DNA from 3 places in the Pseudoalteromonas sp. J2K-J979 genome. Region 3 is predicted to be linked to each of the others. Evidence: riboswitches for the same ligand, from Rfam matches in the RefSeq annotation. Region 3 holds a riboswitch; each other region holds the start of a gene.
What was found. Region 3 has a riboswitch for cyclic di-GMP ahead of AC3KVK_RS13185 (hypothetical protein). Riboswitches for the same ligand answer to the same signal wherever they lie in the genome.
Positions count from the first base shown of each region.

Region 1: another riboswitch for cyclic di-GMP. It lies ahead of AC3KVK_RS15940 (chitin-binding protein); the one in region 3 lies ahead of AC3KVK_RS13185 (hypothetical protein).
Region 2: another riboswitch for cyclic di-GMP. It lies ahead of AC3KVK_RS17475 (hypothetical protein); the one in region 3 lies ahead of AC3KVK_RS13185 (hypothetical protein).

Region 1 covers NZ_CM200281.1:3,479,477-3,490,276, reverse strand. The annotation lists gene AC3KVK_RS15955 (AraC family transcriptional regulator) at 1-33, shown strand, start outside; gene AC3KVK_RS15950 (hypothetical protein) at 46-993, opposite strand; gene ygjK (alpha-glucosidase) at 1,087-3,510, opposite strand; cyclic di-GMP riboswitch class I at 3,665-3,759, shown strand; gene AC3KVK_RS15940 (chitin-binding protein) at 3,905-4,483, shown strand; gene AC3KVK_RS15935 (S9 family peptidase) at 4,682-6,688, shown strand; gene AC3KVK_RS15930 (SPM autocatalytic domain-containing protein) at 6,939-8,372, shown strand; gene AC3KVK_RS15925 (sodium-dependent bicarbonate transport family permease) at 8,444-9,385, opposite strand; gene AC3KVK_RS15920 (LysR family transcriptional regulator) at 9,496-10,458, shown strand; gene AC3KVK_RS15915 (hypothetical protein) at 10,555-10,800, shown strand, end outside.
Region 2 covers NZ_CM200282.1:214,893-225,692, reverse strand. The annotation lists gene ybaK (Cys-tRNA(Pro) deacylase) at 1-177, opposite strand, end outside; gene AC3KVK_RS17500 (flavin reductase family protein) at 190-894, opposite strand; gene AC3KVK_RS17495 (SDR family NAD(P)-dependent oxidoreductase) at 936-1,673, opposite strand; gene AC3KVK_RS17490 (thiol-disulfide oxidoreductase DCC family protein) at 1,670-2,089, opposite strand; gene ppc (phosphoenolpyruvate carboxylase) at 2,229-4,850, shown strand; partial or broken gene AC3KVK_RS17480 (methionine-R-sulfoxide reductase) at 4,917-5,273, shown strand; cyclic di-GMP riboswitch class I at 5,440-5,523, shown strand; gene AC3KVK_RS17475 (hypothetical protein) at 5,596-5,967, shown strand; gene cdd (cytidine deaminase) at 6,032-6,940, shown strand; gene AC3KVK_RS17465 (GGDEF domain-containing protein) at 6,937-7,788, opposite strand; gene udp (uridine phosphorylase) at 7,843-8,601, opposite strand; gene AC3KVK_RS17455 (methyl-accepting chemotaxis protein) at 8,988-10,418, opposite strand; gene AC3KVK_RS17450 (hypothetical protein) at 10,583-10,765, opposite strand.
Region 3 covers NZ_CM200281.1:2,873,990-2,884,789, forward strand. The annotation lists gene prsR (PEP-CTERM-box response regulator transcription factor) at 1-114, shown strand, start outside; gene AC3KVK_RS13165 (CDC27 family protein) at 134-2,764, shown strand; gene AC3KVK_RS13170 (hypothetical protein) at 2,863-4,206, opposite strand; gene AC3KVK_RS13175 (PEP-CTERM sorting domain-containing protein) at 4,666-5,238, shown strand; gene AC3KVK_RS13180 (PEP-CTERM sorting domain-containing protein) at 5,463-6,038, shown strand; gene AC3KVK_RS13185 (hypothetical protein) at 6,100-7,503, opposite strand; cyclic di-GMP riboswitch class I at 7,590-7,674, opposite strand; gene AC3KVK_RS13190 (CYTH and CHAD domain-containing protein) at 8,143-9,663, opposite strand; gene AC3KVK_RS13195 (TIGR04211 family SH3 domain-containing protein) at 9,848-10,447, shown strand; gene AC3KVK_RS13200 (Lrp/AsnC ligand binding domain-containing protein) at 10,498-10,800, opposite strand, start outside.

The sequences.
Region 1 (10,800 bases), 610 kb from region 3:
AGCCCAAAGCAATATCAACAAGCATGTAAATAAGCGGCTGGAGTGTTAGTACCCAGCTTCTAGGTTTTCAAACTGTTTCTTTTTTGCTAATTGTTCAGGCGTTAAAATTTGTTCAATTTGCGGTTCAACGGCTTGCATCGGGTGTTCACCTTGAGAAAACTGACGGTGAGCAGTACCAAATGCGCCAAGTTTCACGTCTAAGTTAGCCATGTTTTGTTGGTAGCTTTGTTGGTAAATATCTAAGATGACCTGCTTTTGACTCTCTTGTAGGTCTGGCAACATGGCAAAGTAGCTTTGTGTGCTATAAAACTTTTCAAGTTCATGTTGTTGGATGATTTTCTGCTTTTCTAGTGCTTGATAACTTTCGATTTGTTTAGCCGATAAATATTGAGTTAATTGTTGCTCGAATTGTTGTTGGATTGCATCGCGTTCGAGGTTGATTGCTTCAAGTTCTATTTGGTCTTGTTCGGCGGATAAAAATGGATTGTTATTTGTGGCCATACGTTGGTAATACGGTGTCATAAGCTCGATCTCAGCATTATTTTTGTCGTGTAGCAGTGTGCTGAGTGCGCTTAACTGTTGCTCAGTCAAAGATAAAGTGTGGCTGATTTCTGTGAGAGCAAAATTGACTTCAATGGTCGCAGCTGCTTTTGCAAACTCAAGGCTCTGAAAATGGGTATCGAGAGCCGTAAAGTCGAGTTCAGGAACCGTGCCTGTGGGCTGTTGGCTATCAGCATTATTGTGATTGTTGTCATCAGTCGATTCATCTCGTTCGTGAGAGTGATGCATATTGGCTTTCACGGCTCGATTGCTAAGTGATTCAGACTCAGAAGGTGGATTGACCTCGATGGAGTGAGAGAGCGTTTCTGTTGTTTTGGAGTGAAAAGGTCTGGTGACGTCAGTTGTTGAATTGGCACCCAAAAAAGAAAAATAACTGTAGCAGAGAATAACCCCAAGAAAAAAGCTGAATAAAAGTGAGAGATAGAATTTCATGTTATGAGGCCGCGTTTGGTTATGTACTAATAGAGTGTAGCGCGCGATTATACGCTGACACCCTATTGAAAAGTTGTAATTAATTGTAAGTGCTTACTGATTTTTTACTTGTTCGGGCAGCAAGGTGGGTGAATTGACCTCTTGTGCTAGCATTAACAGATGAGCAGCACTCCAGCTAAAATTAGTTGCACCTTGCATTTGGCCGTTTTCTGGATGGTAATTTTCACGAATCGGCTGCGAATCGAGTAACCCTTCTGCGTGATTTATCAGCCGTGTTAATAGCTGTTGAGCTTGTTGCGAATAGCCATAGTTTTGCAGTGCGATTAAAGCAAAATAGACTTGATCCAGCCATACTCTGCCTCGCCAATAAATATTAGGATCATAGGCAGGGTTGCTCAGGGCTGCGGTTGGAAATGGTACATGAGTATTAAACTCTTTTGGATTGAGCATATTTTTAACTACGCGTTGCGCGTGTTGTGGGCTGGCCACTTTAGTAAACAAAGGAGCCCAACCTTCAGGTCCTTTACCGCGATGACTGAGAAGTTGGCCGCTACACAAGGTGTCGGATGACAAAGTGCTCAGTTGTCGGTCGTAATAAAAGCCAGTTTGGGCATCAAAAAAGCAGGCGTTAATTTTATCGGTGAGTGTGCGGGCATCAGTGTTGAGTTGCTGTGCAAAGCGGGGGTTGCCGAGTAATGACGCCATGTTTGCGAGAAGTCGTTTTTCTTGTGCTAAATAGCTATTGAGTTCAACTGACTCTTGGTTGATTGAGTACCCGACAAGCTGCTGATTATTTTGGTTGGGTAAAAACTGCACTTGCCAGTCTTGACGGGCTTTTTTTAGGTCGCCATGGTGGAAGGTTGTGGCATAACGTGCGAGCTGTTCTGGGTTGATAAAACCAAACCGGGCAGCATTGTCCATACCAGACTCCCAACCAGCACCATGTTGAACAGGGATATCTAACGCTATGTAATTCGCATCCTCTAGCACTTGTTTATACAAGTTGTTACCACTACATTGGTAACGAAAATATTCTGTGGCAGACTCCAGTGCACACTGGCTTAAAGCAAGGTTGGTGATTGGTGATAAGTAATCGACTGTGAAGCGTAATTCGCCTTGTTCATTCGTTTGAAGTGGGTGCAAGGTGGCGCCATATTCAACTAAGCCGTTTTGGTTATGATCGCGGTTGCGATACCACCATTGATGGTACGCGAGCAGTTTAGGAAACATCTGTGTGATGAAGTCTCGATCGTGCGTTTGTTGGTATATTTGCCAAACAGCCCAGCTGGCCAATGGAGGTTTAGTATTGCGTTCATTCCAGTTGCCACCTTTGCCACCACGTTGCTGATCTTTATTATAAAAAATGGCATCTATTACCATGCCTTCATCGTGCGGTCTAATTGGATCATGTGCACTGATTTGATAATCAAACATTGAAATAACGGTCTTTTTAGCTAATTCAGGATCGATTTTGGCCAAGGCATAGGCATGTTTCCATGAATCCCAAGCCCATGCGCCGTTAAACCAGCGGGCTGTGGTCGAAGGGCTGACGATATCGTGCAAAATAGCACCTTGAGGGCTGCGCCAGTTACCCATTAAGGTCGCAACAGCTTTGGTTTGTAACGCGAGGGGGATCTGAGACTGAGGGTTGAGGCGCTGCTGATAGGTTGCCCAGCGTTTTTGTTGCTGGTTGTTTAATTCTGTAATGTTTTTCCAAGCTACTGCGGGCGTCTCATTAGGGTGTTGAATATAGCGTTGTTGAGTATAAATTGTGCTGCTTTGATGGGGAGGGAGCTCCAGAACTGCCTGACTGAGATAGCTGTTTTTTTGTGAGCTGAGCTGCGTCTTAGAACGGATAGAGCGGGTAATTTGATACTGCTCTTGGCCAGAAAACAACATTTGCCAAGGGGCGCTCATTTTAGAAAACTTGACCGTAAGCACGTCGGGTGTTGTGTCAAAATGCATCTGCCAATCAGGATAGCGTGCTTGGTACGTTTGTGTTTTGGAAAATGTCTTGTGTAAGGTTCCTTGCCATTGCAGATTCAATGACAGTGGATACTGAGTGAGGTTAGTAAACTGAGTTTCAATTAAGGCAGTGGTCGAGTTTATAAACTGCAGTGTGAGGGAGAGGTGTAGCGTTGGCCATTTGTAGTGCTGGATAAGTTGGCCAGGCAACGTTTGTATGCTGTGCTTTGCGTTTGTTAGATCAAAACGACGTTGGGTGTCTTGATGATGCAATGAAATTTGCTCGAGTTGCTTGGCGATAAAGATGCCATATTCTTGAGCAATTAACATTGGCCCTGTAAAGCCACCATATTCATTGGTGGTGGCGGGTTGCAGAAAGCCATGCCAGCTACCGAGATCGAAAAAAGGATTAAACTGCTGATTACCATATTGATCAAACTGTTGCATCGCAGAAGGCGAACCGTATCGATTGAGTTGCAAGTCAGCGGCTGATACGAAGGGTAAATAAAGGCACAAGCAAATACGCACAATTAGCAGGGGATATAACGGCATAGGATGCTCAATAGGTTGTTATTTTGGTCTATTGTATGCAATTATAGGGTTGATTCATAGCGTTGAAAGGGGTCATTAGCTGGTTCTAAAGTGTGGTTTTATTTTTGTCGGTAGTATTTTAGTTTGATATTGATGGCACTTAAGCTATGATCTGCGCTTATATTGGCAAACTAATCGAAAGGTTAGGACGCAAAGCTTCCGATCTACGGTCATGTCTTGTTGCATGGCTACGACAGCGGGGTTGCCGCAATGAGTTCTTCATTGTGCCTTCACAGTGCATGCACTGTTAGTGTTTGGTCGCCAAATAAACTCACGTGTTATTAAAGGATTAGAAGGTGTACTTGTATGCTGGCGGCATGTTGCATGAAACAAAATAACCTTAAAAGGTGCTTGTATGGTTAATGTATTGGCAGGTTTATTACCTGGTGATTGGCATATTATTCATACGTTTGTGACGGATTATCGGTTAAATAAAGGTGACAGAGTTCACTTTGCATTATTTGATCAATTAGGTAATTTACCTGAACTGTCGTTTGAGTATGAAGTAGCTCAAGCGAGTGAAGGAGAGCCTCATGTTTGGCCTAAGCTACTCTGCGAGTACATTAATAAACATTTTAAAGTGTTGCAGGCGGGGCGGCACTACCCTGAAATTGGCATCATCCCAAGTTATGGTCAAAACAGTATTTTTGCTTTGCAAGCCAGCGGGATTGTGAGTGTTGATGTTCGTTTTATGCATGCCGATACGTGTAAAGGACAACAAGTCATTTTGGACTCGTTGTATGATTATATTTTTCCTCAATACCGCAGTGATTATCGCGCAGGCGATCGTGTTTATCATCGTAAAACTGATGCCATTTATATGTGTCGGCCATGGCCATATACCGAATTTTGCCGCTTAGGAGGGCACATGGACGAACAGTATGAACCCGGCGTGGGTAAAAATTGGCCGTTAGCTTGGCAGCGGCTAGAGTAAAAATTAATAGCTCTCTCATAATGTTTTTCCCTTGAGTAACCATTTCTATGATGGTTTAGCCAAAGCCCGAGTCTTGATTAACTCGGGCTTTTTTTATGGATTGCGTTAAAATATGCGCCAATTTGATCTTCTGTATGGAAATTGTTTGTGGCTAACCCGAGTATCAGTGCACCTATAGCGATAAAAAAACCGTTTGAAATGTCTCACCATCAGCATACGCGATGCGATAATTATTATTGGATGCGGGATGATGAGCGAAAAAACCCTCAGATTATCGAGCATTTAGAAGCCGAAAATCGCTATTGTGACTCTGTACTTAAGCAACACCAGGTTCTGGAAGATGCGTTATTCAATGAACTTAAAGATCGAATCGTTAAAGATGATAGTACGGTGCCAGTTAAAGATGGGGCGTTTTGGTATCACTCTGAAATAAGTGGTGATGACGAATTTGCTCGTTATTATCGCTCAGAAGATGCCCTCGGGGGCAATAAGCAATTATTACTCGATACCAATGTTTTGGCTCAAGTACATGAATATTACGACTTAGGGGAATTTTCTATTAGCCCCAATGATCAGTTAATGTCGTACTCTGAAGACACTGATAGCCGTCGTATTTACACAATTCGTTTTAAAGATTTAACCACAGATTTGCTGCTTGACGACGTGCTTGAAAACACTGAAGGGCAAGCGGTGTGGGCGAACGATAATCAAACCGTGTTTTATGTAAAAAAAGATCTCAAAACCCTCTTAGGCTATCAAGTATATCGCCATGTGCTTGGCACTAAGCAAGCCGATGATGTGTTGGTATTTGAAGAACAGGATGCCAGCTTTTTTATGGGGCTGGGTAAAAGTCGTGATGAATCATTAATCATGCTTGATTTAGAGTCTACCGAAACCAGTGATACTTGGGTGTTGGATGCCAACGATTGCAATGGCCAGTTTGTGCAATTATGTCCTCGAGAAAAAGGTCATGAGTATGATGCGGATAAATTAGGCGAAACTTTTTTCATTGTGACAAATTGGCAGGCGAAAAACTTTCGTTTAATGACCGCGCACCAATCTGAAATCGGTGATCAGTCTTTGTGGCAAGAGGTGATCGGTCATCGCGATGACATCATGTTGGAATGTGTGGAGTTGTTCGAACGGTATATGGTGGTCACCGAACGCGAGGCGGGGCAATTAAAGTTTATCGTTTATCGTCAAGATGGCACTTCCTTTCCTCTTGAATTCAATGATCCTTGTTATTTTGCAGGCATGGCTGAAAACCCAGAACCAAGCGCGACATGTGCACGCCTATATTATTCAAGTTTAACGACCCCTGGTTCACTCTTAGAGTTTGATTTCGCAACTGGCGAACAAACGGTATTAAAACAACAGCAAGTGTTAGGTGATTTTGATGCAAGTCGCTATCAGTCAGAGCGGCTCTTTATTGAAGCAAGAGATGGTGCGCGCGTGCCCGTTTCGATAGTTTATCGCAAAGATAGCTTTAAAAAAGACGGTACGAATCCATTGTTTCAATATGGCTATGGGGCGTATGGCATCACCATTGATGCGAGCTTTTCAAGTAATGCATTAAGTTTGCTTGACCGTGGTTTTGTGTATGCGATTGCCCATATTCGCGGCTCTGAAATGCTCGGTCGTGATTGGTATGAGCAAGGTAAAAAAGCCCACAAACAAAACACTTTTAATGACTTTATTGATGTGACTCGTGCGCTGATCGCACAGGGATATGGCCATTGCGATAAAGTATTTGCTTCAGGTGGTAGTGCGGGTGGGTTATTAATGGGGGCTGTGGTCAATCAAGCGCCAGAGCTTTATCGAGGGGTCGGTTGTCATGTGCCCTTTTTAGATGTGTTGACTACGATGCTTGACGAAAGCATTCCACTGACAACCAATGAGTATGATGAATGGGGTAACCCGAATGAACTCACTGCGTATCAGACAATTTTAGCCTATTCACCGTACGATAATATATGCGCCCAAGATTATCCAAATATTTTAGTGACTACGGGTTTTCATGATTCTCAAGTGCAGTATTGGGAACCGATGAAGTGGGTTGCAAAAATGCGTGAAATGAAAACGGATAATAATGTTTTAGTGTTTAAAACTGATATGGATGCAGGCCACGGTGGTGCTTCGGGGCGCTTTAAAAGTTTGCGAGAACGCGCACTAGAGATGGCCTTTTTTATCGGTTTATTGGATTAATGTACTAAACACAGACGAACGATATTCGTAAGGCAAATAAAAACCTACAACAAGCAAATTTCATCCTTAATTTAAGCTTTCTCGTTGTAGGTTAGCATCTTACAGAACAAACGGATAATGAGTGTATGTTGCTAGCGATTATTGGCCTGATACCTTGTCCTACCCATTTAATTTTCACCTTGATTAACAGCTCAATATTTAACCTTAACGGTCGATGTATTAGGTAACAGATAAAGCTAGGAAACCTGATATGAAAATCGATACTTATCGGCTCTCAACACAGTTAGCGAAGGATTCGCATACCTATCGTGCAACTCAAACAGAGCTTCAGAGTCGCCCTTCAACATTGTTTGGTCAACAAGGTGTAGAGCGAGGTACACAAACAGCGACCGAGTACACTTATTCAGCGCGTGAATTGGCTGCCCAACGGCAAAACATATCGAGTAATAGTAAGGTAAGTGGCTCGCAAGGCCAGCAAGTTGTTCACCAAGAGCATGAACTCAGCCAGCTTTTTTCAAATTTGATTTCTCAACAGATATCAGTGCGAGCTATCAACTCAGAGCCGGTAAACTCCTCGACTCTGGTCACGCAAAGCTCCACAGGAATAAATATACAATCAATGAGTCACCAAGCTGATTTCACCATGCAATCATATTTTTTAGAATATGAGCAAAGTAGTCTTCAGTTTCAGGCTCAAGGCCAAGTGAGTTTGGCTGATGGTCGGGAGATTGATTTTAATTTTAGTTTGAAGATGGATCAGGCTTATTTTAAGCAAGAAAATCTACAGTTATCTCAGCAAACACAGCCTCTGCGCTACGATCCACTTGTACTGGATTTATCCGGGCAAGGTCCCAAATTAAGTACGGTGAGTTTTGATTTTGATATTGACCTTGATGGGCAACAAGAAACCTTAGCCTTTGCGGCTGCAGGCTCAGGTTTTTTAGTGCTGGACAAAAATCAAGATGGTGACATTAATAATGGCTCAGAGTTACTCGGCGGGTTAACAGGCGAGGCGTTTAAAGAGCTTGCTCATTATGATGACGATGGGAATGGCTGGATCGATGAAAATGACGCAGTCTTTGAACGCTTGCAAATATGGCATTTAGACTCACACGGGCAAAAAACATTGACGCAGTTAGCGCAAGCGGGTGTTGGCGCACTTTATTTAGGCAGTGAAGCCGCACATTATACGCTCAAAGATCAACATAATCAGGAATTGGGCATTATCCAGCGTAGTGGCGTGTATTTACGCGAAGATGGTTTGGCTGCGTCAATGGTGCAAGTTGATTTAGCCGAGCGTGCAGCCACGACCTTTCTGAGCCAAACGACCCCATTTTCTCCAGAGAATAGTCAGTTAACCCGCTTAGAAAAAGAGTCTATATCGCGCTTTACTGAATGGCTAAATGATGAACAAACACTCGGACAGCTCAATCAGATGATTGATGCAGTCAATGAGTTGAGCCACTCCAAATTGGCAGCAGAGCGAGATTTTTTTGCTCAATCAGGGAATGAAGAAAGTCCGATGATAGCCGCATTGCGAGACAGTATGTTGCGATTACAGCAAAGTTTGGCAGAGATAAAAGCGCGAAGTGATGAGGTCGCTGAGCCAGTAGATGCGAAATTTGATCATATGTTGAACTTAGTGAAAATGATTGATGGAGTCGCCAATAAAAAAGATACGTGAAGTAAAAATGGCTGACGCCTTCCTTGTCAGCCATTTTCAGTTGTGTAAGTGAATTTTGGGTGAGAGTTAGCTTACCATTGCACGAGCTGGTGGTAGAGACCAATACCAATGATCACATTAAAAGGAAAGGTGAGACCCAAAGAGCTAAGCATGGCTAAGCCAATATCCGCTTCTGGGATGGATGCTTTGATCGCTGCAGGTGCAGCAATGTATGAGGCACTGGCTGTTAAACTGGCTAAGATAACAATCGAACCTTGTTCTAGCCCAAGAAAAGTACCTACTCCCACGCCGAGCACACCTAAACAAAGTGGTGCGATCAAGGCAAAAATCATTAATTTCCAATGTTTAAGTGGTAAGGGGCGCAAGGTTTGTGCAGCTGTTAAGCCCATTTCGAGTAAGAATAATGCCAGCACCGCTTTGAAGCCGCCCATTAGCAGATCGGTCACTTGTGCACCTTGTTGCGGGCCGTACATAAAACCGATGATGACACCACCGACAAGTAATATCACACCTTTGTTAGTTAAGGCTTCATGCCACAACTCAGCCATCGAGACTGTTTTAGCATCAGGGAGTGCGGCGCTATAACGACGGTACAGCAGTAAGCCAACAATAATCGCTGGCAGTTCCATCAAGACTAAATAAAGGGTAATTTCTGGGTTGATCACTAAGTTGTTGGTTTGGGTGTAAGCTAAAGCAACCGCAAACGTTCCTGCACTGACTGAACCATAATGAGCTGCGATACTGGCGCTATTTGCAAGGCTTAAGCCAATCAATTTTCTAAGAATAGGGAATAAAGTAAGCGGGATCAGCGCACCCAGTAATACGACAGTGAGGAGCTCAGGAAGTAAGCCCCAGCTTAAGTTGCCATGCAACGCCATGCCACCTTTAAGGCCAATGGTCAGCATTAACAGTAGGCTGAGCGTATCATATGTTGCTTTAGGAATACTCAAATCAGAGCGGACAATCCCCGCAAACAACCCTAACAGAAAAAACATCACAACAATATCAGGCATGCGACCCCTCAGAGATAGATAGAAATTAGATGCAGTGTAAGAGTTTTTATCAATTGATGAAAATTAAAACATTGATAACATGTTATAGATAATTATCTATAGGTGTTGCAATGAATATTCGTCATTTAACTTTTCGATTACTGCAAGTGTTTGTCGATGTTGCACAAACTGGTTCTATCACAGAAAGCGCTCGCCGTTTACATTTGACACAACCGACGGTGTCATTGCAGCTAAAACGCTTAAAAGAAGCGATTGGTGAACCTTTATTTGAAAATCAACATAGCAAACTGGTTGTGACGCAGGCAGGACAAGAGTTATACCGTATTTGTCAGCAAACCTTAGCGAGTTTTTCTGAATACAATTCGTTTTTAGGCGCCTTGCAAGAAGGCCTGCGGGGTCGCTTTAGTATTGCCATGGTTAATACTGCACAGTATATCTTGCCCCGGTTACTAGGGCCTTATAGCCAATCGCACCCTAATGTTGATGTGACTGTTGAAATCGGGAATCGTGAGCAAGTATTAAGGCGATTTGAGCAAGGTATGGATGATGTATATGTATTTAGCCACCCACCTTCACTCGAGCATGCATTCGCGGGTCGTTTTTTACGTAATCCCTTAGTCTTGGTTGCTGCGCAGAATCATCCATTGGCGCAGCAACCGAGCCTGCGTTTACCGGATGTGATGAAAGAGCGTTTTTTATTGCGTGAGCCAGGTTCTGCGACTCGGATGCTGTTTGAAAGCTTTTTGCAAAGTCGAGGACTAACCTTAGCGAGTAGTATGCAAATGGCCAGCAATGAAGCGATCCGAGTGGGTGTTAGCTCAGGAATGGGGCTTGCGTTATTGTCGCGGCATGTTTTACCGGCCCACGATAATAGCATTGTCACTTTACCAGTTGAAGGACTGCCCCTTGAGAGCCACTGGTACTTCATAGTGCGCAATGATCGCCATTTATCCTATGCGGCATTGGGCTTTTTGCGGTTTGCCGAGCAAAATTTGGCGCAGTGCCTTGATCCACAATGGGTGAACAATGATTTAGCGCAATTACTACAAGCTTTATCTTCTCAGTCGCGATAAAAGTATAATTAACTGTTCTTTTTGTAAAGCAAGCTTGACTTAATGTATTCGATACGCAATAGTTTAGTCAAGTTTACTTTACTTAAAGGTGTGACTATGAATACAGAATTGAATTGGCAGCAAAAACATAAATACAATACCGTGAATTTAGCTAAGTGGACGTTTGCATGGTTAGTGAGCCTAGCTTTGGTGTCTTTTGGGCCAACATTTATTTGGCAGCAAAGCGTGGTCATGAGTGTGATTGCGTTATTGATGAATATTGCAATTGGTGTGGGAATGATTTTGGCGAATAAGCGTCAGCTGCTTGGGCTAGATGAGATGCAGCAAAAGCTGCAACTGCAT
Region 2 (10,800 bases), on a different replicon from region 3:
GACCGCCAATTGGCCTGAGTCGAGCTCAACAACTAAGGTCTTAAATACTTGGTTTGGTGATAATTTTAGTTTTTCTGAAGCTTCTAAACCATAAGATTCATGGTCGCTAGCGTGCTCATATTGAAGGATCGTATAGGAGCACTTCGCACTGTCGAGTTGTTTAATTGCGGGTGTCATCAGATGGAACGGTTAAGGATTGATAGTGACAACGTTACGATAATTTTTAGACAGATCAAGCTCTTGCTTATCCTCATCATTATGAGTGTTATTTAGTAATTGCGTGTTTATATTGGGTTTTGCGTAACAGAGTCGTCCAAGTTGGGTGGTCGTGTGATAACCATCTAGCCCTGAAATAGCAACAGTTTGTGCCGCTTCAATATCAATATAACCATCAGGTTTGATAAGCTGCTCATCGACATGAATATCGATAATCTCACCAATGACCAGCTGCGTACCATTCAGTAACTCTTGGCTGCTTTGCAGTTCAACGGAATATTTAATTCGGCTTTGTTGCACAAAGGGAGCTTTAAATTCATTGAGGTATTCGGATGTTAAGCCAACTTCAACAAACTCAGATTGTGATGCATCATAGCGAGCTGATGTTTGATGGCTTTGCTGCCAAATGTCAGAATTAACTTGGTTTAAGGTGTAGACCCCTGTTGCAAGGATGTTGTCTAAGCTATCACGTTGTACTGTGTGTGGGCGCATAATAAAGCCGACTAACGCTGGATCTGCACCTAAATGAAACACGGAACTAATGATTGCTACATTGGTTTGTCCATTTGGGTTGCAAGTGCCGAGCAAGTTGGCGCTTTTAAATCCAGATAAAGAATTGACCAGCATCGCACGATACCGAGAGTCGAGTTGTGAACGTTGAGTTTTGTTTATCATCATAAGAGTCGTCTTTTATAAAAATAGTCACACTAGGGTAGATGTTACCAATGGATGGGTTTTCCCGCCCAATCGATATACGATAAGGTGCCATCAGGAGTGGTATTACTGAGAATAGTTAATAATGAGCGAGCAACAAACTGAGGCGTAAACAATTGCCCCTCAGGCAAGTTACTTTGAAATGGTTTTGATAATGGGGTATCGGTAGTACCAGGGTGAAAGGCGACGAGCTTAATATTTTTTGCTCTGCGCGCGTATTCAATTGCGGCCGTTTTTAATCCCATGTTCAAGGCCGCTTTCGACATTCTGTAGCTGTACCAGCCCCCAAGACGATTATCGCTAATACTGCCCACGCGAGCAGAAAGCACCACGATGTTACAGGGGAATTCAGATTTGCATAAGTTAATTAAATGTTGAACCCATAACATAGGAATAACAGTGTTTGACGTTAAAAGCTGGGTTAACTGATTTTGATTGATATCTTCTAACTTTTTTTCTGGCATAAATTGCTCAGTATGTAATATGCCATTGCAAATAAATACGTCGGAAAAATAGCCGGGTACCTCTTTCAAATCATGGATGATTTTCTGAGTGTTTTGTTCGTTATAATCTGTTTGAATAGCTGTATAACGATAATGTGTGATGGCTTGTGCCTGCCCAGAGACCCCATAAATATGACTGACTGTTTCATCATCTATCAAGGTATCGATTAACGCTTTAGCAATGGCACTTGATGCGCCAATCACCAACACGTGTTTATCTGTATTGTTTTGACTTATCATGTATTTTTCTCTGATGATTTTGAAGCGGGTAGCTGACATTGCCCACTTTGACAACGGCGCTGACCAAGAAGCAAAAATGAGATACGGTAGCGGTGCTTGGCAAAAAACAAATAACACCAATCTGCAATGTGTCGCACTAATGGCCAACGTAAAACAGCCAACCAGTTATGTTTGTTGACTAATTTCCACGCAGTGATGGTGACATCCAATCCAAGTATTACTTGCTTATCACTCCATTGCCCATGCAAGATGGTGTTTGCTTGCTCAGGATCAATATGTGGGTAACGCTGCTGGAAATCTTCTTGATAGATGTCTGCAAAAATAAGTGATTGTTGATGGTTGTAGTGAGCGAGTTTAGTCATTTCGGTCACGCATAAAGGACATGTCCCATCATAAAAAATAGTAAACTGTTTCATTAAACCTCGCTGCTGTATTAATCACTTTAACCATTACGAGTGAACTATAAAATCGATCTTTCTTATTCAATAAAATAGCTTGTCTCAAAAGATAAAGCTCTGTATTTTCGGTTGTATCTTTATTGTTTAGGAATACGGAATGAGTGATTACAGTGCATTAAAGTCAAACGTCAATTTATTAGGCCAGTTATTAGGTAAGACGATTAAGGAAGCACAAGGAGAAGCGGTTTTAGCCAAGGTTGAGCAAATCCGAGCATTATCCAAAGCGTCTAGAAATCAAGAAGGAAACAGCCGCGAAGAATTGATTGATTTATTACATCAATTAACCGACGATGAGCTGTTACCTGTGGCACGTGCCTTTAATCAATTTTTGAATTTAGCCAATGTCGCCGAGCAATTTCATACGATTTCACGCCAAAACGATAAAAATAATCATCCATTAATTGAGTCTTTACAGCAGATTAAGTCCGCCAATTTACCTGCTAAAGATGTACAAGATGCCATACTGAATTTACACATAGATTTAGTTTTAACCGCCCATCCAACCGAAATTACACGCAGAACGTTAGTCAATAAACATCGCCAGATGAATGAATGCCTCGGTGCACTTGAACTTGATAGCTTATTACCTTCAGAGCAAACCTATTTAGTTAACCGCATAGAGCAGTTAATTTGCCAAGCTTGGCATACCAATGAAATTCGCCAGCAACGACCCACACCTGTTGATGAAGCTAAGTGGGGATTTGCCGTGATTGAAAACAGCTTATGGCAAGCAGTCCCAGATTTTATTCGTGATTTTACGGCTCAAGTGGATCAAACGTTCTCCTTTTCTTTGCCATTAAACTACAGTCCGGTTCAGTTTACTTCATGGATGGGAGGCGATCGTGACGGTAATCCATTTGTTACTGCTAGAGTCACTGAAGAAGTGCTTGATTTAGGTCGCTGGATGGCAATTAACTTATATCTACGCGACATTGATACACTCAGCGGTGAATTGTCTATGAACCAGTGTGATGAAGCTCTTCATACATTGAGCCAAGGCGCACACGAACCCTATCGACATATATTAGGCAAGCTCAGAGATCAATTACGTGAAACTGAGCATCATTTAACCGCTAAAGTAAAGGGACATCAGAGCGATGCGCGAGATTTAATTACCGATATCGAGCAACTGCAAACGCCGATTGAGTTATGCTATCGCTCCTTGCATGGCTGCAAAATGGGCCAAATTGCAGATGGTCTGTTGCTTGATGTGCTGCGCCGGATTCATTGTTTTGGATTATACCTGAGTAAATTAGACATTCGACAAGATTCAGAACGCCACAGTGATGTTCTAGCCGAACTCACGACCTTTTTAGATTTGGGCGATTATAACGCTTGGACCGAAGTTCAAAAGCAACAGTTTTTATTGAGTGAATTACAATCAAAGCGGCCATTAATTCCTAAAAATTGGCAGCCCAGCGCCCCAGTGCAAGAAGTATTGGATACGTGTAAGGTTATCGCTAATACGGATCGTCAACGCTTTGGTATTTACATTATTTCGATGGCAAGAACTGTATCAGATGTATTAGCAGTTCATTTATTGCTCAAGGAATCAGGGTGTCCTTATGTGTTACCAGTCGCCCCATTATTTGAAACCCTTGATGATTTGAATGCTGGACCAAACGTCATCGAGCAGCTATTTAATCACCCTTGGTATCTGCAACAAGTGAATAATCAGCAATATGTGATGATAGGTTATTCTGATTCAGCTAAAGATGCGGGCATGATGGCTGCAGGCTGGGCACAATATGAAGCCATGGATAAAATGGTTAAATTTACAGAAAAGCATGATATCGAGTTAATTTTATTTCATGGTCGCGGTGGTACTGTCGGTCGCGGTGGCGCACCGGCGGCACAAGCTTTGCGTTCGCAACCTCCAGGTTCGTTAAAGTCAGGTCTGCGGGTGACTGAACAAGGTGAAATGATCCGTTTTAAGTTTGGGTTACCACAAGTTGCAGAGCAAAGCTTACTATTATATGCCGGTGCGGTGCTTGAAAATAACTTACTGCCTCCTCCAAAACCTGAACCGATTTGGCAAGAGGTGATGGCACTGATCAGTGAGCGCTCTTGCGCGCATTATCGCAGCATTGTGAATGAAGAACCGTCGTTTGTACCTTATTTTCGAAGTGCGACCCCGGAGCAAGAATTAGCGCAATTGCCACTTGGCTCAAGGCCCGCAAAACGTAAAGTTGATGGTGGAGTCGAAAGCTTGCGTGCAATCCCTTGGATATTTGCGTGGAGTCAAAATCGACTCATGTTGCCTGCTTGGCTTGGCGCTCTGAGCGGATTAGAAGCCGCAGAGAGTCGCTTTGGTAAAGAGACGTTAGAAAAAATGAACCGAGACTGGCCTTTTTTTCGTACGCGAATCGAAATGCTTGAAATGGTGTTTTGTAAAGCCGATCCTTGGTTAAGTGAACATTATGATCAACATCTTGTCAGTCCACAGTTGAGTGAGTTAGGCCAGAGGCTACGTACTGAATTAACTCAAGCAATTGACTGGGTAAAAGGATATTGTGATAACCGCACTTTATTGGCTGCACAGCCGTGGGTGCAACAATCGATAGAGCTCAGAAACCCTTACACAGATCCACTGAATGTGCTGCAAGTGGAACTCCTTCGCCGATCGAGAGCCGAACCACATACAGATGATAGTGCTCTCAATCAGGCGTTAATGATTACGATGGCTGGCATTGCTGCAGGTATGCGTAATACGGGTTAAAAGTGAATCACGTTAAATAGTCAGAGCTGCCTAATATGCAGGCAGCTTCGAAACAGAAGGGCAACCATGAGTCAATTTAAACAACTAACACCGCAAGAGCAGTATGTGATTGAACAAAAAGGGACGGAGCGTCCGTTTACTGGTCAATACACTGATTTAATGGCGCCAGGACTTTATATTTGCAAACGTTGCGATGCGCCGTTATACAAATCAGAGCATAAATTCATTTCACATTGTGGCTGGCCAAGTTTTGATGATGAAATTATTGGAGCGGTGAAACGTGTACCTGATGCGGATGGTCGGCGAATCGAGATTGTCTGTGCTAACTGTGAGGGCCATTTAGGCCATGTTTTTGAAGGTGAAGCATTAACGAATAAAAATATTCGCCATTGTGTTAATTCGATATCGATGAACTTTATTTCAGCTCAACATGAATGAGGTGATAGAGGCGAAGTAGTCGTTTAGATATTGATTTTTTTGGAAAACGATAGATTGTTGTGCATCAGCCGCAGTCTTAAAGAGTCGATACTGAATAATAGGCAGTGAATTTGAGTATTGACTCTAAAATGTTTGCCTGTATTATGACCTTGCAAGTCAAAGGCAAGGTATTTGAAAAAATACTCACGCAAAGCTTCAGATCTAAGGGGAAACCTAAGATAGCTGGGCTACCGAGCAACATTGTTACTTTCTCTTCTTTGAATTTGCCATCCACCTTTGTTTTCGTTTTAGAGGTTTTAAGCAAATTATGTCAGATATCATCACCAGTATTAGTTACGATGAATCCTTAAATCTTGTTTTGGTTAAATTAACCGGCACAGCTACGTCAACCGATGTCATTCGAAATTACACTGTCATCACTCGTTATGCACAAGAGCGCCAATGCAGTAAATTATTGATTGATGTGACCGAACTGCGCCATCGCTATGCTGCAGTAGAAGTGATTGATGTAGTGTTAGCTATCAAAGATAAACTGGCCGGGTTTTATGTTGCTCGTGTGGTCGGCTTTGATGGCTATTTACATGATTTATTACTACAAAATGCGAAACGATTTTCATTAAATGCTGAAAATTTCGAATGTTTTAAACAAGCGAAAAATTGGTTAGAAAAAGCGGCATAATTGGTTTAAATACCAGTTAAAATCACATAAACTGTCTGGCCATTTTAAAAATGACAACAATAATATGTGTAAAGAACAAATACTGGCAGAGTCGCTTCTTTCTGAACAGCAATTGACAGAGCTATTCTCACAAGTGAAGGCCAATAATGGTGTGCTTAAAGCCGCCGAAATCGCGCAATGGGTCGTTCAGCTCAATACTAATTCCGATGAATTAATGGCAGCACTTCTTCCTATTGCAGCGAGTTTTTCTCGCGCCGCTATTTCTCAGTTCAATGTTGGCGCAATCGCCGCGGGTGAACCGAATCAAGATGGGTATGCAGATTTTTACTTTGGTGCAAATCTTGAATTTCCTTCCCAGGCGCTTAGTCTTGTCGTTCATGCGGAACAGGCAGCGATAAATAATGCTTGGTTAAGTGGTGCAAACCGTATTTCAAAATTGGCCATCACCGATGCGCCGTGTGGCTATTGCCGACAATTTATCAATGAATTGGCCGATGCAGAGTCATTGATTATTAGTCTGAATGGCGAGCATCACCCATTTAGTGCATTTTTACCTATGCCTTTTGGCCCTAAAGAATTAGAGAATCACAGTGCTCTGATGTCACACCAACCAGCAAGCTTAAAGTTAGTAGACACTAGCTTTAAAGTTTCTCAATTGGTTAAACATGCCGAGTACAGTTATGTCCCGTACACCGGTAATTATGCCAGTTGTATGATTGTTTGCCACGATGGCAGTAAGTTTTATGGCCGTTATGCAGAAAATGCCGCATATAGTCCAAGCTTATCGCCATTGCAAAGCGCAATTAGCCAGCTGGTTTTAGCAGGGCATGAATTTGACCAAACAACCGTTAAGGCTGTTTACCTAGCTCAAATAAAAGGTCAAGAAAATCAAACGGGTGTTGCAAAAGCCGTGTTAGATAGTTTTGGGTTTACTATTCCGCTCTATCTTGTTGCTTTATATCATCAAGTCTAAGGTTGAAAATCAAACATATTAACAATATAGCGGCTTCGATTCGCTTCTTTGTCTATATACATTTGCTGATCGGCTAAATGCAATGCATGGTCAGGATCATCTCCTGATTCTAGGCATTGCATACCAACACTGACGGAGACCATATATTTGATTAACGGCTGATCAAGCTGATGTTTAAATGCCTCTAAATCTTCGATGATTTCACGACTAATCAACACAAACTCATCGCCTCCTAAGCGATAGGCTTTGTCATTTGGATACAGATGGGTGAGAGTGTGCGAGAATGTAGCCAATAATTCATCACCAATATGGTGACCAAATTTATCATTGGCATTTTTGAAATTGTTTAAATCAAAATAATAAAGGTAGGCTTGCTCAAAGTGCTGTTGCTCGAAATGTTCGAAAAAAGCCCGTCGATTAAATAAACCTGTTAATTCATCGTGATAGGCAAAAAATCGTAAGTCTTTTTCAAGTTTTATACGGCGGTCTATTTCAATGCGTAATTGTTCAATCTTACTAAAACGGCTTTTTGCTATCTGAAGTAAACAGTAACAAATTAGGATCAAGCCGACATGTTTAATGGGAGTGTCAATTACATTGATTATAGGGAAGGAGTCGATAAAAAATGCATCAACAATGTCAAGAAACAACCCAAAACTATAGATAGAAAAAGATAAAACAAACAGCGGCTTTTTGATACAGCTACAAATTTCAATAAAAAATGAAATGTAGAGGCCAAACCAAATTACTTCTTCGCAGTCGGCCCAAGATGCACCGAGATTAATTAAAGTAATAAAGGTAATAAGTATGGCTATCCATACAAGGCCATGTAAAAAGCATCGACTCATTAACAATTCCGAGCGGAATGTACTTGTTAATGAGTATAGACTTAAATTATAGGCTTACTGTGAAATTATGTGTTTTGCAGCTTCAAGGACAATTTTGATGGTTTTATTTTCTATCGCAACGTGATCGATAGTCGGGATTTCTTGACGAGTACGATTGACCAATACACCAGCAACACATGCGGCTTTTAAACCCAGTGATGCGCACATGGTAAATAAGGTCGCAGATTCCATCTCATAATTCATTACGCCCAATTTTTGCCACTCATCAAAGCTTCCTTGTAATGATTTTGGCACATAACCTGAGAAAGTATCATAACGTTCTTGACCAGGATAAAAGGTGTCGGAAGAAGCCGTAATTCCAATGTGGAAAGCAATGTTGTGAGTATTGCAGGCATGAACGAGTGCTTGAGTGGTAAAAAAATCAGAGGCGGCAGGGAAGCAAAGAGGCGCAAAATGCTGACTCGCGCCATCGAGTCTTACTGAAGCATTTGAAATTAAAATATCACCTTCATCGATGTGCGGTTGAATCGCCCCAGTTGTACCGATACGTAAAAATGTGTTGACCCCTAGTTGGGCTAACTCTTCGACTGCTATTGACGTGGATGGGCCTCCGATACCGGTAGAGCAGATCACGATATTTTTACCTGATAATTGACCTAGGTAAGCATGAAACTCACGGGTTTTAACTAAACACGTTGAATTTTTAGTTTGTTGGGCGATTCGATAGGCACGATCAGGGCAACCAGGGACAATTGCCAAAGTAGCGCCTTGTAAATCCGTTTTATCTAGACCTAAGTGAAAAACCGTGTTCATAAACGACCCTTGAATGTTAATTGTATTGAACTTGATTAAATCAATTGATGATACATTCAATCCAATATTAGTGAATAAGTAAAAATATAAGTAGTCATTGTTAAAATTTATGATGACTTTCGTACAGGACTAATGTCCTGATCTATCGTCACTTAGAAACTTTGAAGGGGCTTTATCTTGCTTTAAATAGGCGGGTGCGTACTCATTTGATATGAAAATGACCTTTATTTAGGCCAGTTAATAAAAAGGAAGGATCACAACGGCTTGCCAATTTTAGAACATGGTGTGATCCTTAGAAGAAGTATGTGTTTTATTAATTAAACGATAAGTTTTGCGACATCTTCTCGCATTTTATGGGCATCACGTTCCAAATTTTCGCAATTAGATCAGTGATCACATGAATCAATAAAAAGCTGTTCTGCGCAGACCGAAATATTCACTGTTGCAGCTTCGACCCCTTTCACTGTGTACATTTGTTCTTCAGTCGCGCTGGCGATTTGCATCACCATCTGACGAATTTGATCCATTGAGTGCTTATTATCGACCATGCTTGATTGTGAACTGGCAATCGACACATTCATTTGGTCACTTAAATTTAAACTGGTTTGCATCGCTGCTGCTGATTCTTTTACTAATTGCTGTAATGTCGCAATCATTTTTTCTATTTCGACTATTGAAGCTTGTGTCCGTTTAGCTAATGTGCGGACTTCATCGGCAACAACAGCAAAACCACGGCCGGTATCACCAGCACGAGCCGCTTCAATGGCTGCTTTGAGGGCAAGAAAATTTGTTTGTTCGGTAATTTCTCGAATGGCACTGGTGACACTTTCGATTTCACTACTTGCTAGACTTAAGTTTGTCATAAGCTGACCATTATGGTGAGTATGCCCTATTAATATTGCCATATTGTCCGAGGCTTCAGTCATTAACTGGGTACCCTTATCCATGTTCATATCAGCTAACGTAACACTGCTTTGTACACTGGCAGAGTTTTCTGCAATTAACTGCACTGCTTGAACTAGTTCACTGACGGCTTGTTTAACAGCTAATGTGTTATTCTTTTGCTCTTCAATGGCCTGTTGTGAGCGTTTAGTTAGTTCGACAGAGTGATGAGCGCCGAGCTCGACAGTTTCGCCTTTGTGTTTGATTTCTCTGACTATATCGGCTGTTGTGTCAATAAACTCATTGACACAATGTGCTAACTCAGTGATTTCATCTTTGCCCTTTAAATCGATGTGTTTGGTTAAGTCTCCACCACCATGGCTAATATCATACATTTTATTGTTAGCCTGTTTTAGGCGTCGTGTAATACGATATGTTTGCCATAGGAGCAGGCTGGCAATAGCAAAGGTTAATATTCCAGCGAGGCTGAGACCTTTTGTACGGGTTTTGACCAAATGTTCATTAATCGTTTGGTGTAATTGATTCGAAAGCTGACCTAGTTGGCCTTCAAACTGATGGATACTGGCTCTTAATTCACCTCTTAGGCCAGAGTTTTCATTCAAGCCTCGATTTTTTAAAGCTTGAGCTAAATGACTGGCTGCTGTTTCAAGTTTTATTAATGCACGGTCAGACTGTATTTGATTGTCAGAAAAAGCAACCTTGACAGTTCGGTATTGTTCGTCGACTTGGTTTTTGACAGATAAATCTAAACTAGTCAGAAAATCATTTTCGAGTAAGACTAACCTCACCATGTTTGCAATTGCTTGAGTATCACCACTATCGATCACTTGATTTTTGAGTTCAGTCTCGGCTTGATAGAACGCGAGTCTAAGACCTGATCCGGTTGTTAGTCCGATATCTTTATCAATATTCACGAGAGAATTAAATAATTGATTTTATTTCAGTAGGTTAGATTTAGCGATGCTCAGTTGATGTTTTAAATGAGGTGAATAGGAGAGGCGTTTCTCTAGTTTATTCAGACGAGTCGCTAAGAGCGTAGAGCGGTGTTCGAATTTTTCGACATGTTTCACATCTTTTCTTAATAAAAATCTTTCTCGTGCCTTCTTAGTATCAGCATGTCGTTGGTTAGCTTTTTGCTTAAGGTGAGATCATTGCCTAATTCGGCAATGCTACCTGTTTCATACCAAAGCAATCCACCCATACACGCCATTGCAGTTAAAATTAACAATGAGAGTAATAAAAATACACGTTTGATAGACATAACCGCTCCTTGGTTTGGGTGTCATAAAATTGTCA
Region 3 (10,800 bases):
GCACTAAAACAAGCACTAGCAGCGAATGACAATAATGTCTCAGCAGCAGCTAAGGCATTAGGGGTCACTCGACCTACTCTCTATGATTTAATGAAAAAGTACAATATCTGCTAATGTTAAAAGGATACATACTATGAACACTAGATTTAGCCAAAAAACAAAAACAACACTCGTGGCTAGCTTCATTCTTAGCAGCGTTTTATTTAACTCTGGCTGTAGTGACTCTAATTCTGGAAATGATTTCCATCAACAAATTCAACAGAGTTCAACCTATCTAAAACAAAAACAATTTAAAGCCACAATAATTTCTGCCAATAAGGCTATTTTGGCTGCACCTGATAAAATTGATGGATACCTAATATTAGCTGAAGCTTACTCTCAACTGGGAAGTCCTATAGATGCGATTGAAGTTCTAAAAACATATCAAGGCCAAGTGAATGCTGATTATAACTTTTTACTACTCGAGTCATATATAAAAGCAGGCAAACACTTATCTGCAAATGATTTAATCGAGGAAAATATTGATTCTCTCAGTACAAATTTGGGTCGTCTTGCATTAAACAAAGGGAAATTAGCTCTTTTAGTTCAAGATTGGACTGCCGCAGCTTCACATTTTTCAGCAATTTCGGAAGATAAAACACTCAACGTTGATAGCTTAATCGGCTTAGCTCGTGTAGACGCACTTAATAATCAGATAGATATCGCCCTAAATAAGTTAGAACAAGCTGCACAGCTATCTCCTAAAAATATAGAAAGTAGAATTTTAAAAAGTTATTTACTTATCAATCAAGGGAAACTCAGTTTAGCGGAACAAGAGCTTTCAAATGCCCTGACTCTACTTCCTGCTTCTGATATTTTTACACCAGAAAGGATCAATATTTTACAAGCGCTCACAGAAACACTAACCCTACAAGGTCGAAGTGCTGAAGCGGTGATTTACTCAAGGATTCTTGCAGATGAATTCCCAGGTGCTGAATCTATAAACTCTCAATATAGTCAAGCTATTAAGCACTTTAATAACAAAGAGTTCGAAGATGCGATAGTAATTCTAGAAAAAATAACTCAATCAACGCCAGGGCATAAAAAAGCTTCAACTTTATTAGGAGTAATCTTGTACAGTCAAGGTAACTTCAAAGGTGCAAATAAATACCTAACAAATATGATTGATCCTGAAACGGATTCAGATCAATTGACACAGCTCTATGCAATGACACAATTAAAGCTTTCACAGACTTCAGAGTTAGTTTCTTTACTTGAAAATACTATTGACTCAGAAACAAACCCTGAAATATTACAGATTTATACATTAGCAGCGATTAACCAAAATGAATTAAGTAAAGCTCTTAGCTCAATTAACAAGCTCAAACTATTAGAACCCAACTCACCTAAATTGGCTTTAATAGAAAGTGTTTATTACTCGAGTTTAGCCCAACCTAATCAAGATAAAGCATTAGAAGTTTTATTAACAGCATTAGAAAAGCACGCTAGTGACGCTCAACTCCAAATGGCTTATTTAAAGAAGTTAGTAGAACTAAAGAATTACGAAGCGGCAGATAAGTACACAACGACCTTACTCAACACCCCAAATAACACTGAAGCAACCTTGACACTTATAGCCGATTATTACATACATAGGCAGGAACTTGAGCCCGCTAGAGTTCAATTAGAAAAGGCTCTAACTATTTCTCCCCAATATAAACCGGCCTTGTATGGACTTGCGAGAATCAATCAAAACTTAAAAGATTGGGAAGCAGTAAAGCAGCAATACAAAAATATCTTAGTTATTTACCCAGAAGATATACTTGCATATCAAGGAATTATAATTTCTTTAGTCCAACAAAATAAACCTGTGAACCAACTTAGAGAGATCCTTCCTGAAAATGCTAACCCTGCAATTGCAGATTTAGTTTTAGCGAGTTACCAAGCTCAGCAAAATAACCTAAAAGAAGCGCAAGAACTCTTAGCAAGTGCTAAAAGCAACTTACCTAACCAGTTTAAACAATATTTAGACTCTCTTAAGTTAGAACTCAATTTCAGACGTTCTTCATCAGCCTTAACCTATGGGGACTTTGAAGTAGCACGAACTAATGCATTAGAGGCAATAAAGGAAGCCCCTAGAGATCCTAAATTACTTGCATTGTTAACCACTATCGAAATTCGCTCAGGTCAACTTAGTGAAGCTGACAAAATTCTTAGTCAAATTAAAGATATTGTTCCGAATGATCCAATTATTAATATATTCGGAGCTGAGATCGCAATAGCTAAAAATGATCCCAAAAAAGCAATAGAACTTCTAAACCACGAATGGATGCGAGGAAATAGTGATCGAGTTGCACAAAAACTATTTAGTGTTTTAAATACATACGATAAAGGAAATGCTAATGATTTTCTCACCTCTTGGCAGAAAAAGAACCCCCAAAGTCTCATGGCTCTTTTAAATAAAGCAATTTCAGAGCAAACGAATGGAAATAAATATGAAGCTATTTCCATGTATGAAACCCTTTTAAAGTCAGTCCCTAATGACCCAACAAGCTTAAATAACTTAGCTTGGTTATATTATGAAACGAAAAATATAAAAGCTCTCGAGCTTGCAAAAAAAGCCGTAGAGATTGCTCCTAATAACGCGAATGTATTAGATACTTACGCATGGATTTTATATAAATCAGGGTTTAAGGAGCAAGCTCAAACATTTATTGAGCAAGCGTACAAACTTAACCCAACAGATCCGAGTATAAAAGAACATTGGCAGGAAATAAGTCAGTAAAAACGATGTAAAAAAGGCCTAAATTCGTAAAGCGAACCTAGGCCTTTTTTATCAATCTAAATCTCTAAAGTTGTTTCTTCCATTCAAGATGAAAAAAGCTATTTAACTGTGACACCTATGAATTCAAATGTACTATAGCCACCACGAACCTCTGATGGCTTCAGCTCAATGAGCGGAGAACCTGTAAATTCAATGGTTGCTTTGCCCTGATGCCAGCTCATATTTTTTGGTAATGGGATACGATGCAATCTACCGTCAATAGTAAGTAACAGTTCACTTTTTTCACTACTCCAACTACCCGCTCTAAAATAAACATCTGCAGTATGCAACTTAGAGTCATGACTTGATAGTTGAATTGAAACCTCATTATTCTGATCCCACTTAGCAGACCATCGAGGCTGAATCTCACCTAAGTCAACAAAACCAAAACCGCCGGTGCGAATTTTACCTACACCACTTACTTCTATACTGTCGATATTTACAGAGCTGAAATGTTCATTTTTATTGATGTTTAATGCTGTAGCATATTCATAGTTATCGACATCAATAGGTGCATTAGACATAAAATTAACACCTGAAAATTCTGATGATTCTACTTCAGGATTAGCTTGTACAATTAGGCCTGCAAACATTACAGCACTGTACCCTGCTATAGTATCCGACTGAGTGATTGATATAAATTCATTCTTGCTAAAGACTATATCTAGCGCAATATCGTGCCATTTATACCCTTTAGGGATGACAATTCTGTACTCTTGACTATCACTTTTGATGATGAGAGATACTTCCTTCCCTGTCCATACTCCAGCTTTTAAGAATAACGTTGCTAATTGACTTTTACCTGTGGAGTTAAGTTTAAAACTCAAGCTATTTTTATGACTAAACTCCACTGCAGCATACCCACCAGCAATAACATTTCCTTCATAAAGAAACTGAAAATCTTCAATGTTTGGGATCGTCAATGCCCCCTCTTTTATAATAAAATTAATGTCATCGATTGAAGAAACTGGATTATTATCATTAAAGGGAAGCCCACTTTTAAAGCTATAAAGTGAATTGTTAAATATTTCGACATTGGAGACATTCGTTATAAACTGGTGCGAAAATCGGACTTCTGGTGATTCTGGTTCTGGGCTTCCTGGCGTTACAAGATCGATACAAGACTGTGGAGAAAACACTTGGCCTGCGGCGTTAAAAACACCCACTTTATAACAGTAACTACCTGATTCTGTTACCTCTTGATCGAGATAGCTCTCTGAACCCTGAGGTAAAACAGCTATTGTTTTATACTTGTTCAACTCCTCATCTATTGCTTTTTTTTGGACAATAAATCCACTTTCATTTTCAGAGTTATCTTTCCAAACTAAGTTTATAGCCGCCAATAAATTGAAAGCAAAAAGTAAGCTAAGAACATAAAAAATATAGAGTATTTTTTTATACATTTTTATCCACTCCATTTATTCTCAAAATTCTTCCTATTAAAAAGAAGCATAAAATAAATATCACACTAAAGATAAAGACAAACACTAACCACTTGAATTTAAATGTTAAAAATATAAATTCACCCTTACACCTATTAAAAGTGATTCCGCACTATAGTGAATAAAATTTTTGACCACAAGCCACCAAAAATAATAAACACTGAAGAATTAAGCAATTATTTAAATTTTATCAACAAGTTAAATAGTTTTTCATACTATGGCAGCCTCATTTTCCGGCTTGTTTAACTTCCCAAATTAATATTGTCGAAAAAACATACAAAAATAAGGCGTAATTGCAATTAAATACCACAGTTGATTGTTTTATATACATATAAATTACTGGCTTGTTATATGCAAATAAAAATATGCCTAGGAAGTTAGGGCATCAACTTAATGTTTAATTTTTAATAAAGGAATAACATGAAAAATTTAACTAAAGCGATTACCTGTATTACAGGACTACTCTCTGCAAGTGCATTTGCAAGCCCACTCTCTACTCCTCTTCAGGATATAACAGGTCAAATTGATTTTACTGGAGGAGCTTTTATTACCCTACACAACGGTTCTATAACTGAGATTGATTTCATAACACCAACCGTTGAGGGTTCAACCACTTCCGGATCTTTTCTAAGTACCATAGGTCAAGCAGTAAGCTTTATCGATCCATTTTCTGTCTCAGCCCCAACTTCACAGTTATGGAGTGTGGGTGTATTCTCTTTTGATTTATTGAACATTGTTTCCAATCAAGTTGTCGATTTTAATAATGATGGAAATATAGATTATGCATTTATTCAAGGAACAGGAACCATAAATGGTACAGGATATAACTCAACTGAAGGACAATGGAGCTTTTCTACTCAAGGTTATAAATTAGGTGAAGGTGGTAAGTTCAGTTTTTCTTCATCAACAATACCTGAGCCCGCCACTATCGCATTATTCGGGATTGGATTAATTGGTTTTGGAGCTATAAGACGCAATCCTAAACAGGTATAAATAAAACCTAGAATAATATAGGGTAAGAAATATCTGCTTTTATTCTGTTCTTTTTTACCCTTTATCATGAACTCGACATTAAAAATGTGTATCGAAAATGTCGAACAAACTTACACCCTCATTAAATAACATAAAAAAACCCATAAAAAACAACACACTAAAAGTTGGCACAGGTATTGCTTGTACAGGGGGAAATTAATCTAGACGTACTTTAAGGGAATTAAATGAAAAACTTATTTACTACAATCGCAGCTTCTGCAACTTTACTATTTGCCTCTTCTGCATTTGCAAACCCAGTTTCAACGCCTTTGCAAGCCATTACGGGTCAAATTGACTTCACAGGTGGTGCTATTGTAAAACTTAGCGGTGGCTCAATTACTGAAATTGACTTTTTTAATCCGCAAGTTGAAGCTTCAACAACATCAGGTTCATTCTCTAGCGCTATCGGTCAAACGGTTGACTTTATAGATCCTTTTGTTGTAGCTACGCCTACAACTCAATTGTGGACAGTGGCTGGTTTTAGTTTTGATCTACTGGATATCTTAGTTAATAAAGAGGTTGACTTTGATAATAACGGGAAAGCTGACTATGCCATTATTCAAGGTTCAGGTATGATCCACGGTAATGGTTATGAATCAACTTCAGGTCAGTGGAGCTTCTCAACTCAAGGATTTAATGGTTTAGGTCAAGGTGGAAAATTTAGCTTTTCTTCTTCGACTATTCCTGAGCCAGCGACTATCGCTTTATTAGGTCTTGGTTTAGTTGGTTTTGGCGCGGCTCGTCGTAACAAAAAAGCTTAAACCGAACCTTAGTAAGCAATAAAAAAACCCGCTTTTAGCGGGTTTTTTTTATTCAAATTCATTACTGTAAAGCAATTCCTGCAAATGCAACTTGACTATAACCTTCAATATTTCCAACTGGTTTTATTAAAATCTCTGCATTTCCTTCAAATTCAACATCGAGCTTTATATAGTACCACCTATTGTTTTTCGGTAACTCAATCAATTCATCTACTCCATTAATACTCACGGTGAATGAACCTGAATTATCTGAATAGGCTCCAGCAAAAATATATACACTAGCAAAATTTACTTGATTTAATTCACTAGAAAGTTGGATTGATGTTTCATTCTCGACATTCCAGTCCATACTCCAATGCTCTAGAGCTGATATTTCATCACCACTTTGTATGCTAAAGTAACTATTTCTTAGCTTTCCTTCTCCTTCATAGTTAATTGAATTAACTTGAGCTAATGAGTCGGATTCATTTAATACATGACCTGAAGCTGTTACGTATTTAGACCCTTCGATGCTAATCACTTTATTAGTTAACAAATCGACTGATTGAAGAGAAGCATATGAGTAATCTGGTGCAGTGGCACCACTAGATTCGTTATTTAAAACAATTCCAGCAAACATTACACTACTATAACCACCAACTGAAGTATCTGGATTAACTTTAACTGTGACCGTTTCTTTATATTCAAATTGCACGGCCACGTAATACCACCGATACCCTTTCGGTATCTCTATTTTCGTTGTTTCTGAGCCAGCAGTCACACTAAAACTTGTCACTTCAGAATCCCAAACACCTGCCATCATATAAAGTGTTGCCGTCTGAGAAGCTCCATTTCCTGTAAGTGTAAACTCTAGTGAATTATCAATATGAAACGGCATGTGAGCATAGCCATTTTCTAATTCACTCCCATGATCCTTAAAGATAAAAAAGTCTTTATCATAACGTTTCAATGAGCCACTATTTATATCAAAAGCCACGTTATCAATAGCCTCACTACTATATTCTGAGTTATATGTATAACCACTTTTAAAACTATAAAATTCCTTACCTGATAATTCGATCGCTTCAGGTTTAGAGATTAGCTCATAGGAAACGGCTGCAATCCCCCCCCCTTCTACAGGTGGCAAGGTTGGATCAATTGGTGCTTCTGATGAAGATGCCTCAGCGCACATTTCATCAGAAATAGCTTGCCCAGCTTGATTGTAAGCACTAACTCTGTAGCAGTAAGTCTCACCTTCAACAACTTCAGTGTCTTTAAAGGCTGATGTATTATCAGGTAACTGGACTAGGGTCTGATAAATAGAGTCGGACTCTAATTTTCTGTCTATTATGAATCCAACTTCATTATCTGAGTTATCAAACCAAGAAATTGTTAACTCCGTTGCAAATGCATTAGTAAAAGGAGCAGCTGCAAGTAATGTAAAAGTTGGTAAATAACGAGAAATAGCTTTTGGTAAGAAAATCATTTTGTACCTCCACAAAATTGATAATTCAGAAGCCATCTCAATATTGAAATTATACGAATAGGTGGAGGAGTGAGTATGTTCATCGCCTCGGCAACCCCGCTGCCTTGGATAAAAATCTTTAGGCCGGTAGCTTTGCGTATTAAAGTTTCCTTTAACTTGCCCTTTTCTAGCTCACAATATATAGACTCTGAATTATTTACTTAACGAATATACTCTTAGTAAATTCGCTCTGTTAGTAACTAATCATTAGTTTCTGAGACAACTTTATTACAACAAAAGGATTAGCGCAAGTGCAAAATTAAACTTTTTTACTAGTATTTTAGTCTGGGATTACAAAAAAAGATCTAAGTACTTTTTAGGTTTAACTTTTTTAATTTGAGGGCATCACTAAATTAAGCTTTTTAATCGGTGTTAAGCGAGACAAATGTGGAGAATATATTTTTGCGCCTTTTAATAACTCATAATTGGTTTCCTAAAAACTGAATAGTGAAAAGAGAACCAGAGGCGACTACTAAATATTTGAGAGCTAAAAGGGTGCAGATAGAGCGCCCTTCTTTTTAAAAATACATTACCAATCAAGTTGCTTTGAACAAACAAAGCCGCAAAAAAGCAGATGTTTCATATAAACTCGGACGTAATTTAACGCCAGTAAGGAGCTTGCTTTTGTGTAACCAACCGACTTTGCTCCATTGCGGCTATTAGGTTATCTGTTTTTTGCCCAAGCCATGTTTGAATTTGTAATAAGTCATCATCTTCTTGCTGATCACATAACTGCTTTAAATAATCTAATGTACTTAATTCATCAATTCCTTCGATGATATCAAACCAAGGACTGCGAAACTCATCGCGATTTTGTTTTGAAAATAGTGCACCTAAGCATGCACCACTGAGTAAATTACGTTGTAAATGCTGTTTTTGCGCTAAGTAATCTTGAGAAGTAAACTCATCACTAGCAGGAAATAGCGTATTCATTTCTTGCCAATCTTTTTCAAATAACCGTGCGGCAATATCGGCCACTTTTTCTTGTGCTGCTAGTTCTTGGCCCGCTGACCACGTTTGTCGCCACTTCCGATCCACTAAAAATGTCGTTAAATCGAGAATCAAATTGTTATAACGTGGAGATTGAAAAATTGCTTTGATGGCTGCAATTCGCGGTCGTTGTTGTCTTAAATCAGTGATCATACTCTCAAGGGTCGGAGCTTTACTTATTTTTTTATAAAAAACATGCTTCTTTGATGTGAATGTCTTAATTTGAATCGCCGTTTCAACCCATGAAAAGCTGTGTAACAGCCATTTTAATTCTTGACGTAAATGTTCAGTGCTGTGCTTATCAACAACACCTTCAAACAACCAAAATGCATGGCGAATTAAGCTGATACCATCAATCATGCGTTTTAAAGTTTTAAACTTGGCATCCTCGAAATAACACTGCTCGTGTTTTTGCACAAAGGCTATCGCATAGTTTAAACACGCGCTAAACGCCTGCTCTTGATTCATATCTGACTTCAAAGGCACAAAATTGATGTACTTATCTGCTTTTAGGGGCTTTTTGTCTGCAAGCATATATCCCCGCGCAGCTTTACTATATAAACCTAACCGCACTTCTTGACAGTTAATCAGCTGTTTAGCAAGAGCAAACACATCACTGCGTTGACCCTTTTTAAGTTCCATTTCAACTTCGCAAATTGCTTCTATTTGACCACTAGCATTAATCTCACCTTTGTCTAACACCACCTCTATTTCCGAACCATTGTCTGTTTCGATCAGCCACGTTCGACGAATAAAGTGAGTACTAAAAATCGGGTACAAACTAGGGTTAATCGACTTAACTTGCATACCATGCGGCCAAATTGACTCAGGAAAAGCCTGTAAATCTGGGCGTTTATTTTCTAATGGAAGGTTATACTCTGGCCGTTGATGCAAGCCTCCAACAACTTGCCCTGCTAGTTTGATGGTTTGCTCGCACTCATCATCACAACAGCGTGTACGTAGGCCAATATCCAATGCGCGAAGCTCTCTGCTAGGAGTATCAAAGTACGCATTCAGTAAATTGCGAGCGGGGTAATTCGTTACTTTTTTGGAAAACTGAGTAATTAACGCGGGTAATTGGGTTATCACTTTTTCTGAAACGAGAAATTTCAGTTCTATCTCTGTATCCATAGAGGTTAGATAGCTTTTTATTAATTCATAGAAGTGTTCAAAATAACTATCCCGATGGCAGATTGCAAATTTTTTACTTAAATTGCCTTCAAACGAGACTCATTGCTTCGATAACTTGCTATTACAGTGGGAAATTCATACTATTTGTTTGCTAACAATCATAATTAATTATCAAAGGTTTGGGATGTTTAAACATTTATTATTTATTGCCGCATTAACCATAACACCATGGGCTACGCAAGCAGAAACAGACGCAGAAAACACTCCCACAGACCAAAGCGTTTATATTATTGATGATTTATATGTGTATATGCATGCAGGTGCAGGTAAAAACTTTCGGATCTTAGGATCAATTACAGCAGGAACTAAAGTGAGCCAGTTGGCACTTGAAGAAGGTTATGCACAAGTTAAAGATGACAAAGGTCGCACAGGATGGGTCGATCAGCGTTTTATTACCAAGCAACCCGGTATGAGCGTTGAAATTGTGGCGTTAAAAGATAAGCTAATGACCAATGAGCAGTTACTTGCTAGCAATGCTGATATCGTTCCGCAATTACAAGAAGCCAATACACAGCTTGAGCAACAAAATGCACAACTCAGACAAAAACTAACCGATGCACTGGCACAAAATCAGCAGCATTCACAACAACAAATACAAAATAGCGAAAAAGAGAAAAAAGAATTATTAATGTATGGTGCGGCGATTGCTTTTACTGGACTATTGTTTGGTATCATTATTACGCTTATTTTATCACGTCGCAGACGTCACGATGGCTGGGCATAAAAGTCATTTATTCCAATAAAAAAGCGCCGCTGGTGCTTTTTTATTTTGGTTTACAACAATAGACCGGCATCTTTTTTGACTTTTTCAATAATCATATATGTGTAGTTTGTCGCCACACCTGGGATATCAACTAATTTACCCAATACCTCTCGATATTGCGCCATATCCGCAACCCGTATCTTTAACAAATAATCAAATCCACCTGCAACCATGTCACACTCAGCGACTTCTGGAATTGTGAGTATATGTTTTTTAAAGTCTTTGAACACATCGGTGGTTGATTTAGCTAAAGTGATTTGGACATGGGCCATTAAACCTTGATTAAGTTTTTCAGCATTTAAAACCGCGCGATA